Regions from separate parts of the Sporomusa aerivorans genome, predicted to be linked through region 4. Evidence: riboswitches for the same ligand, from Rfam matches in the RefSeq annotation. Region 4 holds a riboswitch; each other region holds the start of a gene.

Region 1 (3,210 bases), 1.5 Mb from region 4:
AGTGCTATACGCAGTACAGCACAGGAAAAAATTCAGGCAGAAGTCTCTGACCGCTTATCAGGGTATCAGCAACAAATTCCGCTGCTGTCTGCACTGTTGAACAATAATAACCTTGTGCCCAAAGCAGCGGAGGCAAATAACTCTCTTAGCGGTGCTCCGCAAAACTATCGCAAATTAATCGATATGAAAGCGACTGCTTATGGACCCGGTCCAATGGATAACGGCAAATGGAATGATTCGACATATGTGGGAAGTAAGGTGAAAAAAGGGGTAGCCGCTGTTGATCCAAATGTTATCCCCATGGGTACAAAACTTTGGATTGAAGGGTATGGTCCTGCTATTGCCAATGATCAGGGCAGCGCCATTAAAGGAAATCGTATAGATTTAGCCTTTGATACCCGGCAGGAAGCTCTCGACTACGGCATTCAGAATGTAAAAGTCTATGTTCTTAAATAACCGGCGTATGCCGGTTTTTTTTTGCTCTTCATAATGCAGCAAACTACTACATATATTTTCAAAAGAGGCATTGGCAGGGGGGAAGTGTAATGAATCCTGTGTGGTCGTTTACTCTCAAGCGCTCCCGGGTAATTTACGGTATTGCCTTATTGGCAATTTTAAGTATTTTTTTTAGCATCCTGGGGTATGAGTATGCAGATGAGCAAGAATTAGCTTCCCTTAACAATAATCAGCCTACCGAAGCTCCGGCGGGAAAAGTAAGTATGGTTGTAAATATTCAGGCCAGAGTGCTTGATGTATACAGCGATGACCAGTTATATAAAAAATACCGGATTGCTACTGGTAAAAGCAAGACGCCTACCCCAATTGGTGAATGGAATGTGGTATGGAAGGACTATAACTGGGGAACTGGGTTTGGCACCCGCTGGATGGGGTTAAACGTGCCCTGGGGTACCTTCGGTATTCATGGAACAAATAAACCATGGTCCATTGGTCAATTTGCCAGCCATGGTTGTATTAGAATGCGCAATAAGGATGTCGAGGAATTATTTGAGTGGATTCCGATTGGTACATCGGTGCGGATTGAAGGACGAAAAGTAAGGGTTGATAGAAATCTGAAGTACCAGACATCCGGCTCTGATGTTGTTGCCTTACAGTTAAAATTGAAAGAACTAGGTTATTTTCAGGGACGGGCCGACGGGCTGTTTGGCTCAGAGACTGAAGAAGCGGTAAAGACCTATCAGACCCGTGAAGGGGTTCCTGCTACCGGTATAGCTAGCAAAGAAATGTGTGCCGGTTTGGGAATATAAGCAGAGTAAAGAAATTTAACATAAATTTAAAGATGCTGGAGGTACATGGCGATAAGATTACTATATCGCCATGTACTGAATTTGACCGAACTAAATTTTCCATGTATTATATTTATAATGCCGAATCCTTGTATGGGTACGGGGGACCCAATAAAACCAGAGGGGTGAATCCGCATGTTGCGGAAGGGCTATTCTTTCCTTCTCTTTGGCCCTAACCCGACAGCTAACCCCGGAGGCTGTAAGCCTCAGAGGTTTTGTTATTGCTTGAGCATAGCAGAATCTCGATGGCGCAAGACAAGAGAGGTGTTTCCTTGAAAAGAGTTCTATTGGCAGTTATTCTCACATTGGTAGTGCTGTTTGTTGTTGTCTGTCCCGCGGTTGGCTTGACTGCTGAACAGCAGGAAAAAGCGTCGGTAGCATTAGGAGCCCGGGGCGATGAAGTCCGGGGAATACAAAAACTTCTCGCAGACTCAGGTTTCTACGCGGGTGAGATTGACGGTGTGTTTGGTCCGGTTACTGCGAAAGCAGTAAAAGAATTTCAACGTAGTACAAGTCTAGATGTAAGTGGCGTTGTTGATAAAGAAACTTTTGCTTATCTTGAGCGCTTAGCCGGTGAGCCAAGCAGATACAGCCGTACTCTGGCTATGAAGGCCTCCGCTTATTCGGCACATGACCCCGGCAATGGCAGTTATACATATCGTGGAAATCTTCTGCGCAGAGGGCTGGCCGCTGTTGATCCGTCAGTTATACCTTTAGGAACCCGGTTATATATCAAAGGTTATGGCTACGCAATTGCTGACGATATCGGGAGTGCGATTAAAGGTAACAGAATTGATTTAGCTTTTGACAGTCGCAGCGATGCATTAAATTTTGGCGTTCAAAGAGTAACCGTATATATAGTTGATTAAAAAATCAGGCTGAAGCCTGATTTTTTTTATACGTTAATTTCTTGGGAATATTAGCTGGAACTAAGTACTATACTACACATATAATTTGACTACTATACGGGGGCGTGTTAGCTTGAATTTAATATCCGGCGAAATGTTGCCACTGGTTTTGGCTTTTATCTCGGGGGTTTTAATGGCAGTACAAGGCTCGCTCAATACTTCACTGAGCAAAGTAACCGGTCTTTTGGAGGCTACTTTTATCGTACACGTAACCGGGACCGTTCTGGTGTTAGTATTGTTGTTTCTTTTTAAAATGGGTAAAGGAAATTTATATGCATGGCAGGAGGCTCCCTGGTACACTTTGCTGGGAGGTATTATCGGCGTAGCTATCATTTACTTAGTGGCCGCAAGTATTCCTGGCGTTGGTGTGGCTAATGCCACCACTGCAATTATTGTCGGTCAGGTACTGACAGCTATTATCATTGATTATTTTGGTGGATTTGGACTTGACCGCATCGCCTGTACTCCAACGCAATTATTTGGCTTGGTCTTACTTGCAGTTGGTGCTAAATTACTGTTAAAATAAAGTATTTTTTTATTTTTTTTGTAATTAAGTGTTAACAAAAAAAACATTATGCGGTATACTTATCATTAGAATTTTTTGGTATCATGCTAATATATCAAGGAGGCAAAGCATGGATTTTAACTTTACTCCCGATCAATTGGATCTGCAAAAAATGGTAAATGAATTTGTTGCTAAAGAAATCACGCCTCATGCATTAGAAATGGATAAAGAAGGTGTGGTTCCACCTGCTCTGTGGAAAAAACTTGATGAAGCCGGCCTGCTCAATTTAACAGTTCCTGAAGAATATGACGGTCCCGGACTTGATGCACTGTCTATTGCCTTAATTTATGAAGAACTAGGTAAAGGTTGTGCCGGTGTAGCCACTACAACAGCTGCCAATGCTTTAGCTTCTTACCCGGTCGTATTGCTAGGCACCGACGCGCAAAAACAAAAATTTTTTAATGTCTTAAACAGCGGTAAATTATCGGCATTT
Region 2 (3,210 bases), 1.8 Mb from region 4:
TAACGGTCCTTGCTGCCTTCTGCCATGGCGCCTAAAGAACCCATTCCCCTATACACCTTGTAGCTGCGTCCTTGATAAATTATTGTCTCACCGGGGCTTTCCTCGGTACCGGCAAGCAGGTTGCCGATCATAACCACTTGGGCACCGGCGGCGATGGCTTTTGCGACATCTCCTGAATACTTAATGCCGCCATCGGCAATAATGGGGACATTATAGCGCCGGGCAGCCGCAGCACAATTATAAATGGCTGTGATTTGCGGTACACCGATACCGGCTATTACCCGCGTGGTGCAGATAGAACCTGGGCCAATGCCAACTTTTATGGCATCCGCTCCTGCTTCAATTAAGTCACGGGTAGCCTCGCCGGTAGCCACGTTGCCGGCAACGAGATCGACATGCGGGTAGGCATTTTTAATTTTTCTTACGGCATCCAACACACCGTGCGAGTGCCCGTGTGCGGTATCGACAACAATTACATCCACTTTGGCGCCGACAATAGCGTCAACCCGCTCCATCATATCGGCACCGACGCCAACCGCGGCAGCTACTAACAAACGCCCCTTGGGATCTTTAGCCGAGTTAGGATATTTTTGCGCTTTTTCAATATCTTTAATGGTAATAAGACCTTTTAGGTTGCCATGTTCATCAAGTAAAGGCAGCTTTTCTATCCGGTGCTCGCGTAATATTTCCTTAGCCTCTTCCAGCGAGGTGCCAACGTTGGCTGTAATCAGATGCTCCCTGGTCATACAGGCTGCAATTTTACGGCTTAAATCTGTTTCAAACCGCAAATCACGATTTGTCAGAATACCGACAAGTTTGCCATTGTCAGTTACAGGCACACCGGAAATATGGTATTTTTCCATTAGATCATGGGCATCCTTCAGCGTATTGCTGGGAGATAAAAATATTGGATCAACAATAATGCCATGTTCGGAACGTTTGACTTTGTCAATTTCGTTAGCCTGACGTGCGATCGGCATATTTTTATGTATTACCCCGATACCGCCCTCGCGAGCCATAGCTATAGCCATACGGGCTTCGGTGACAGTATCCATGCCGGAGCTGATAATAGGAATATTGAGCTTGATATTTTTCGTGAGATAAGTGGATACTTCAACTTCTCTTGGAAGAACCTCTGACTTTGCCGGTACAAGCAGAACATCATCAAAAGTTAAACCTTCGGGGCCAAATTTGTTGTCAAACATTAACGGACTCCTTTCACAAAACATCTTCATAGGTATTTCTAAATATAATAACACAAATAAACTTGCCAAATCTACCACTTTTTATGTAGATTTAGAAAAAAATGCGGAATGCCTGGTACTTTAACCAGGCAATTTCGCATTAACCAAGAATATATACTTTTACATTCTGAACACCAAACTCATAAGCATGATCGACAGACTGCATGGCAATGTCAATACGATTCCCCTTGATGGCGCCGCCGGTGTCTTCGGCAACGCCGTACATGCTGCTGCCATCGGCAAACTGGATAAATAACCTGGATCCCAGAGGAATTACCCGGGGATCAACTGCAATTACACCAGGACGCACCTGAGTTCCCATGTAAGTTAAGTTACCCCACTGTCCATTGTCATGGGGACCGGGTGCGTAGGCGGTGGCTTTAATATCCATAGCCGCCTTGTAGCGGCCAGGTGCAATGCCACGTGACACAGCAGGCGTACTCCGGTTACCTAACAGGTTTTGTACGGTTTCCTCACCAACAACACCATCGGCCGTTAAGTTTTTTGCGTTTTGAAAGTGGATTATCGCCTGCTCGGTGGTTTCGCCAAAAACACCGTCAGGAGTGACATCGCTGTAACCTAAATCAGCAAGTCTTACTTGTAATTCTTGAACATCCTGTCCGTTCATGCCTGCTTTCAAAGCTTGGTCGCCCAAAGCCGCAAACGCCAATGGGGTCCAGATATTGGCAGCTACGACAGATGCGACAAGGGCACTGGCAACAAGTTTCTTGATGTTTTTCATAGTGAAAACACCCCTTTCTCAATGCCTGCGAGGTTAGCTGACGGGTTCGGGACAAAGGGAAATCCCTACCGCTAACGCGGATTCACCCCAAAAGTGGGTCCCCCGTTTTCCTTTTTGTTCGGAAATTCGGCATGTGGTTATGATACAGGATAATTGCTATTGTCGCAAATGCGATTACGTCAAATTATCCGGCAATATTAACTATTAAATAGTTCATTCTCTGTTATACGGCTCTGTATGCAACTAAAAATATAAAATTTTGATTTGTATGTAAATTAAAACTGGGTGAGTATATTTTAAAACACTGGTATAATACGGAAAGACGTTTAAATGGGACTAGCAACCTGGCAGTCCCATTTAAACGCCTTATGCACGATGTGTGGAATGTGATGTCTGCCGCCTGGTTTGCTCTTGCGGCAACACCAGATTTATGTATCTGGCCGGCGGTATAAGCGTAACCTGCCACGGCGGCTAATCTTTTCCCAAAATAAAGGGGGCAAACCCAAGTTCTCCCCAAAGGTGGTTATAATAGATATGAATAATGCCGTCAAAGCGGCGGCGCAGTATCTTTTTTACATGACTAAGAGAACTAAAAAACAGCTGTGTCTGCGGATGGGCGCTGTTAGCGGCTGCCTGTTGGTAGAACTGGGCAGTCTTGTCAACAGCTGTGTACAAGGACCAATATGCGGTCAGCCCATCCAGACTCAGGTCCCCTGCCTTTAGCTTCTGATTAATTTGTTGCCAGGATGTATCCAAACCAAGCAATTGAGCTTCTGTTACCGGCGGATAGACTGCACTGTCAACATCGACTGTTTGGGCTCTGGTTAACAGCTTGGTAAACTCTGTCTGGGATTGATGCAGCAGGGTGAGTACCGGTGCGGTTTCAGCCGGAGTTGTCTCAATCAGTTTCGCCAGTTGCCCCGCAATTATGGTTTCAAGCTCAAGGGCGAATTGTATAGGTAGCATAGAGCTCCACCTTTCTAAGAGGCAGGCCATTTCGTAAAACGAAATGGCCTGCAAAATTATTTATCAGAAGCTAATACGCCAGCTTTGGCGATGTGTTGGGTAGGTGCTTCGCGCAGTACGATAGTTACTGCTTCCGGTGGGCATTTTGCTGTCTCAACAATGGCTTCAGTTACCTTTTTTACCATCTCCCGTTTCTGTTCCAGTGAACGGCCTTCCAGCATATCGATTTGTACTATTGGCATAAATAACCCTCCTCGG
Region 3 (3,210 bases), 2.3 Mb from region 4:
AATCTATGAACGCGTCGCGGAACTTCTTGCGGCAATTATTCAGGAAAACAAAATGTCTATAGAAGACATTGGCGCAGCAATATTTAGTTCTACCCCTGATCTTACCGCGGCTTTTCCGGCTGCCGGTGCCAGAAGACTTGGCTGGACGGAAGTGCCGCTATTCGGCACGCAGGAGATAGAATGCCCTGATGCGCTACCGCTATGCATTCGGGTACTGATTCTCTGGAATACAGAGATAAGTCAAAAAAATATACGGCATATATATCTGCATGATGCCGTATGCCTCCGCCAGGATATTTAAATTACTACGAAGCGTGAGAAGCCTGCTTCGCCTTTGTGCAAAGCAGGCTATTAATTTTGCCGGCGGATGCAAATGCTAGGATTACAAAGTTCGCCGCCGGGTAGTTAACTATGGCAGACAAGTTTTTGTTTATTTATGCCGAATTGGTAATTGCAATCATAAAACGGCGATGTATAATAGAGTGGTGACAGGGAGGCTGAAAATGGTATGCAGTTACATAAACCGTTGATTTCTATTGTTGTTCCTGTATTTAACGAGCAGGATAACATTGAAAATTTTTACCGGGAAGTCATTAAATATATGGAGCCGGAGCCCTACGACTTTGAAATAGTTTTTGTTGACGATGGTTCAAAAGACGCGACCCCGCTTATTTTGGAGCGTCTGGCGTATGCTGATCCGCGGGTACGGGCGCTGATTATGGCCCGAAATTTTGGACATCAGATAGCCTTGACATGCGGACTGGACTGTGCAAACGGAGATGCTGTAATTACCATGGATGGCGATATGCAGCATCCGCCTGAGATGTTGCCGCAGCTGCTTGCCAAATGGCAGGAAGGGTTCCAGGTTGTGCAAACGGTGAGGATCAATACAGAGGGAGTATCCTGGTTTAAAAGCTTTACATCAGGTATGTTCTATAAACTGATGAACGCCGTATCCAATGTTCGGATTACAGAGGGAGGGTCCGATTTCCGGTTAATGGATAAACAGGTAGTTGCCAGCTTCCGCCGTTTCCGGGAACGGGCCAGATTTATCAGAGGCATGATCAGCGCCATTGGTTACCGGCAGACCTATATTGAATTTGTAGCACCTAAACGTTTTGCCGGACAATCAAAGTTTTCACTGAAAAAGATGCTTCACTTTGCGCTGGATGGTATTACCGCGTATTCTAAAACTCCGCTCAGGTTTGCTTTTTATATCGGGATTGCTTTAGGTTTTAGCAGTATTATCCTGACACTGCATGTTGTATATATCAAAATTTTTACGGAAGAAGCAGTTCCCGGCTGGGCGACTATTACTGCCAGCATTCTTCTCCTGGGTGGAGTGCAATTAGCGGGAATAGGCATTATCGGCGAGTATGTCGGGCGGATATTTGAGGAGGTAAAACAGCGGCCGCTCTACTGGCTGCGGGCTGAACTCGGTCAGCGGCGGGAAAAGGAGCATGAGTGAACTTTTTCCAAGATATTGGCCTAATAATTGTAAAAAAAACGCGACTTTGGGCAGGAATTTTAAACTTTTGACCGAATAGAATATATTGAGCGCTGTAGAAAGCCGAATCCAGCTCAGGTACGGGGGAACCAATCTATGGGGTGAAACTTGATTAGCTGGACTAATCAAGTAGGGTGCCTGCAACCCTAACCCGTCAGCTAACCTCGGAGGCAGGTGAGAGGAGAGTCCTGTTGCAAAAGTTTTTTGGGCTTGTTGTTGCTTTTTGTCTCTTTTTTGGGACCACTACTCTTGTCCACGCAGCCGGTACATTTGAAGTCGGTGATCAAGGACCTGAAGTTGCTGCCATTCAAACTCAGCTAAACAATCTTGGTTTTAATGCTGGTTCTGCAGATGGTGACTTTGGTAACTTAACGGTGAATGCGGTCAAGGCTTTCCAAAAGTCTCGGGGTCTTGAAGCGGATGGCGTAATCGGAGCACAGACGTACCTTGCGCTCATGGGACGGGATATTCCCGCCAGCCGTGATTCCTCCACTGCTTCAGTGCGCAGGGTCATTCAGACTTCGCTTCGGTACACAGGTGTACCCTATGTATTTGGCGGGACAAGTCCAAGTGGGTTCGACTGTTCTGGCTTTACTCGCTATGTTTTTGCCCAAAGTGGCATTTATTTACCGCGAACGGCCGACGAACAGTTTGAAGTCGGGCGGCCTGTATCTTACAGCCGTCTTCAGCCTGGCGATTTAGTGTTTTTCAGCACATATGCGTCAGGAGCATCACATAGCGGCATCTACATTGGTGATGATAAGTTTATCAGCGCTACGTCCAGCAGCGGTGTTGCTATTACCAGTATGAACAGCAGTTACTGGGGTCCGCGCTACGTCGGCGCCCGCCGGGTGATGTAAACAAACAAACGGGAAGGCGTTGTCGGCCTTCCCATTTTTATTTACCGAGATTGCGCGGTTTTGGAGTTTTTTGTTATCACAGGTGTTGCATAGAGAAATTTGACACATAATAAGTAGTCAAGCAAAGCATGTTTAGTGGAGATAATTTATGTTTACTTTTTACTGGCGCAAATTTATAGTGCCATATTGGCTGCTTGCTTTAACCGCGGTAGTTTGCTTTATAATCGCCAGTGCAGCCGGTTTGGCGGCCCCTCTTGTGGTAAAATTGTTGATTGACGATGCTCTGGCCGGTGGTAATATTGTCTTTTTGCACTTTATTACTGCTGGGATAGTCGTACTGTATCTTATCCGGGGATTGTTTTCTTATTTCTATGGATATACAATGGCTAAATCCGGCAATAAAATGCTGGCTAAACTCCGGCAAGAGATGTTTGGTAAGCTGCAGTCGTTAGATTATGCATATTTTATGAGAACTCCTTCCGGTGACCTTATTTCACTGTTTACTAATGATCTCTTGTTTATTCAGCAGGCTGTTACTGTGGGTATACCGGATGTTATTGTCGAGTCACTTAACCTCCTGGCGATTATGGCTATTATGATATATTTTGACTGGGAGTTGGCTATGGTTACTTTTGCTACACTGCCTTTTATTATTGTTGCTATCAGCTATTTCAATAGTAGAATCGGCAGGCTGGGGGCTCTGGTTGAACATACTTTAGCCAAGGTGACTTCGATTATACAGCAATCATTGGTTTCAGTCATGATTGTCCAGAGTTACGTACGGGAAGATTATGAATACCAAAAATTCAGTGATAAGAATCAACAGGCTGCCGATGACTTGAT
Region 4 (3,210 bases):
AGCATTTCCACTTGGCAGCCACCCGCGCCGCCGATTCATCATCACTGGCAATATGAAGGGCAATTAAATTGTCACCGATAGTTTTCGCATATTCGATTGTCTCAAATACAACCCTGGTCGGACTTGAAACCGGTACAATCACCGTATTTTTCCGCCGGGCAACCGGCTTAATGGTATCCAGCTCCGCCAAGGGTAAATGCAACTGTTCGGCCATATCGTTGTAATGAGCTTTTATTTGCTTAAAAACATAGATCATAACCGGGATAAACACCAAAATAATCCAGGCGCCGTGAGAAAACTTAGTAATGGTAATAATCAGTACAACAAGTCCGGTAACACAGGCTCCCAAACCATTCACAATTACACGCAGCTGCCAGCCGCGCGGCCTTTCCCGCCGCCAATGAACGATCATCCCGGACTGAGCAATGGTAAAGGATACAAAAACACCAATTGCATACAGCGAAATTAGATTATCGGTATTGCCGTGGTAACCGACGATCAGAAACGCAGCCGCTATTGTTAATAAAATAATGCCATTTGAATAGGTAAGGCGCTCGCCCCTGACAGCCAGATAACGCGGCATATAACCGTCCCTAGCAACAATTGACAGAAGAATCGGCAAGCCGTTATAGGCTGTGTTGGCTGCCAAATATAATACTAGCATAGTAGTGACCTGAATATAAAAGTACAACGGCGTACGGCCGAAAATAGATTCTGCCAATTGCGATAAGGCAGTTACGCTTTCAATCGGCAGAATATGATGACCGAGAATAAGAAAGGTTATGCCGCTAAACATAAAGCCGAGGATACCTGCCATCCAATACGTTGTGGTTACCGCATTGCGGGCTTCAGGACTTTTGAACATGGGCACACTGTCGGCAATAGCCTCAATGCCGGTCATGGAACTGCAGCCGTTGGCAAACGCCCTGAGTATAAGAAACATCATGCCCCAGTCCAATTGTTGCCTGGCCAGCGATTCCTGGGGCAAAATAGCGCCTGACTGGGTTACAGCCTGATAAATGCCTGTCAGTAATAGACATAATATCCCTAATAAAAATGCATACGTTGGATAGACGAACGCGTTAGACGATTCTCTGACACCGCGCAAATTAATTAACATAAGAATCCCAAACAGAATGCAAAGATCAATAGTTACCTCTTTGCCAATAAGCGCCGGGAAAGCCGATACAATGGCCGCCGTCCCCGCCGATACACTTACGGCGGCAGTCAGAACATAGTCGGCAAAAATAGATGCGGCGGCAATGAGAGCCGGTAATTCCCCCAGATTTTTTTTGGCAACGGCATAGGCGCCGCCGCCGCCGGGATTTGCCTTTGCCACCTGAACATAAGATATAGCCACAATTCCTAGTAGCATGAGAATGGATATAGCGGTCGGTCCGATATAGCCATAGGCTAAAATCTGACCTGCCGCCAGGACAAGCATAATTTGCTCCGGTCCATAAGCTACCGACGACAAAGCATCAGATGAAAAGATGGACAGCGCTTTCCATTTTGGCAATCGCTCATGCGCTAATTCCGTATTATGCAGCGGTCTACCGATCAAAAACCGCCTGAGTTCTCTCATCAACGTAATCATTCCTCCAAGATGATCTGAAACTTCTCTGTAATTCTATTTTTGTGATAAAGTAAGCTGTCCCTATAGCGTTGTTCTCTTACCTCCCCTGTAACGCTGCCTGGTTTAACCGAAAATAAAAAACCGGTACAAAAAACCAAAGGTCCAGCCAATTGCTAACCTCTTAGTTTTCCGTACCGGCCTACTTTGCACCCGGACCGCAGTCCCTGTGTTTTGTCAACCAGACGTTACTTATAACCACACAATGAAACCCACTCCCCGGTTTTCCAAGGATAAGGCGTCCCTGTATGGTAAGATAATTTGATTTTGTGCAATAAAAAAAGACCCTAAGGTCATAAATGACCTCTTGCTTTAGCCTACGAAGTTAGCTGACGGGTAGGATGGCAAGAGCTACAACATCCCTTCTGTTTCATAACAGAATTAACCCCAAAGGTGGGTCCTCCGCTTCCAATCGGAACTCGGCCTGTTCAATTACTTAAATAGTAGCAAATGTATAATTCTAAGTCAAGTCCTTTATTGGTGGGCATTCAAGGCCGCTCGGCAACACCATTTATTTACATTAATGAAGTAAATACCGGTTTGCAGCGAGCTTGAGAAAAAAGCGCAGAAGAAGTACAAAACTAAGGGGGAGGCTACCCTCCCCCTTTTTCCAGAGCACCCATCCCTATAGCAGTCAGTCACTGTACATAATACATCTTAACCTTATACAAACTAGCTTGCGAACGGGAACGAGACAATTCTTTGTACAACACGAAACCTGGTAATCAAATGACCTTTGGGTAAAGCAAAAAACACTATCCTGCCAGATAATTAACCTATTTGCAACAAACGGAAAACGGGAAAGTTTCCTACCTACTGCAGACTGGTTTAAATCTTTGGCGCTATAAGGATGGTGCTTACTTAGATAATAACATAAGGACGGCTCATTTGCAAGCCTATTTATCAGAAATTTTTTTAAAAAAAATATCCTGTCCTATTAAAATGCTCCAGACTGGGAGAATTAAACTTGGGCCAAACCGCGCATTGCTCTTACGCCTCGGGGCAATTTGACAGTACCGGTAATAAAAATAACAGAAACTCCCGGGCTTCACTGGCGACTCGGGAGTTTCTGTTTATTGTAGCTCAGTACAGAACTAATCCAGGAAAGTGGCCTTGTCCTCAACAGACTTGCGCACAGGCGCTTTCCCAATGAATTCAGGGTAACCTACGCAAAGGATAGCAATCGGATCTTTATCTTGACTAATGTTAAAAATATCACGGACGTCACTCTTTTCAAACAGCGAAAACCAAAGTGTCCCTAATCCTTGCGACTGGGCCGCCAGCTGCATATTTTGCACAGCGGCGCTGCAAGCCTCCAAATACCCGGGACTCGGCTCGTCAAGAAACTGTTCAGCCCCATTACGCGCCGGATCCCCCACAATCACAATCAATATCGGCGCCTGCACCAAAAATTCCAGGCTGAATGCCGGGAGCCATTTCCACCCGCTGCGATCGGCCAGCTTGTCTTTCGTCAGATCGGCAACACTCTTCAATCTGGTGTTATATTTGGCGTTTTGCGTTACAATAAACTCCCAGGGCTGTTTATTGGCCGGCGAAGGCGCATAGATGGCCGCCTC

Evidence for each region. A riboswitch is a leader RNA that binds a small molecule or an ion and turns the genes downstream of it on or off. The one in region 4 is predicted to bind cyclic di-AMP.
Region 1: another riboswitch for cyclic di-AMP. It lies ahead of SATMO3_RS15755 (3D domain-containing protein); the one in region 4 lies ahead of SATMO3_RS08040 (APC family permease).
Region 2: another riboswitch for cyclic di-AMP. It lies ahead of SATMO3_RS17105 (3D domain-containing protein); the one in region 4 lies ahead of SATMO3_RS08040 (APC family permease).
Region 3: another riboswitch for cyclic di-AMP. It lies ahead of SATMO3_RS19825 (NlpC/P60 family protein); the one in region 4 lies ahead of SATMO3_RS08040 (APC family permease).

What each region holds. Positions count from the first base shown of each region.
Region 1 covers NZ_CP156926.1:3,324,726-3,327,935, forward strand. Annotated here, with positions in the region: gene SATMO3_RS15745 (3D domain-containing protein) at 1-456, shown strand, start outside; gene SATMO3_RS15750 (L,D-transpeptidase family protein) at 546-1,265, shown strand; cyclic di-AMP (ydaO/yuaA leader) riboswitch at 1,374-1,518, shown strand; gene SATMO3_RS15755 (3D domain-containing protein) at 1,577-2,173, shown strand; gene SATMO3_RS15760 (DMT family transporter) at 2,286-2,738, shown strand; gene SATMO3_RS15765 (acyl-CoA dehydrogenase family protein) at 2,848-3,210, shown strand, end outside.
Region 2 covers NZ_CP156926.1:3,573,034-3,576,243, reverse strand. Annotated here, with positions in the region: gene guaB (IMP dehydrogenase) at 1-1,205, opposite strand, end outside; gene SATMO3_RS17105 (3D domain-containing protein) at 1,345-1,986, opposite strand; cyclic di-AMP (ydaO/yuaA leader) riboswitch at 1,994-2,128, opposite strand; gene SATMO3_RS17100 (hypothetical protein) at 2,458-2,952, opposite strand; gene SATMO3_RS17095 (2-hydroxymuconate tautomerase) at 3,009-3,194, opposite strand.
Region 3 covers NZ_CP156926.1:4,101,144-4,104,353, reverse strand. Annotated here, with positions in the region: gene aroH (chorismate mutase) at 1-301, shown strand, start outside; gene SATMO3_RS19830 (glycosyltransferase family 2 protein) at 509-1,468, shown strand; cyclic di-AMP (ydaO/yuaA leader) riboswitch at 1,559-1,695, shown strand; gene SATMO3_RS19825 (NlpC/P60 family protein) at 1,699-2,367, shown strand; gene SATMO3_RS19820 (ABC transporter ATP-binding protein) at 2,516-3,210, shown strand, end outside.
Region 4 covers NZ_CP156926.1:1,776,614-1,779,823, reverse strand. Annotated here, with positions in the region: gene SATMO3_RS08040 (APC family permease) at 1-1,588, opposite strand, end outside; cyclic di-AMP (ydaO/yuaA leader) riboswitch at 1,933-2,068, opposite strand; gene SATMO3_RS08035 (nitroreductase family protein) at 2,728-3,210, opposite strand, start outside.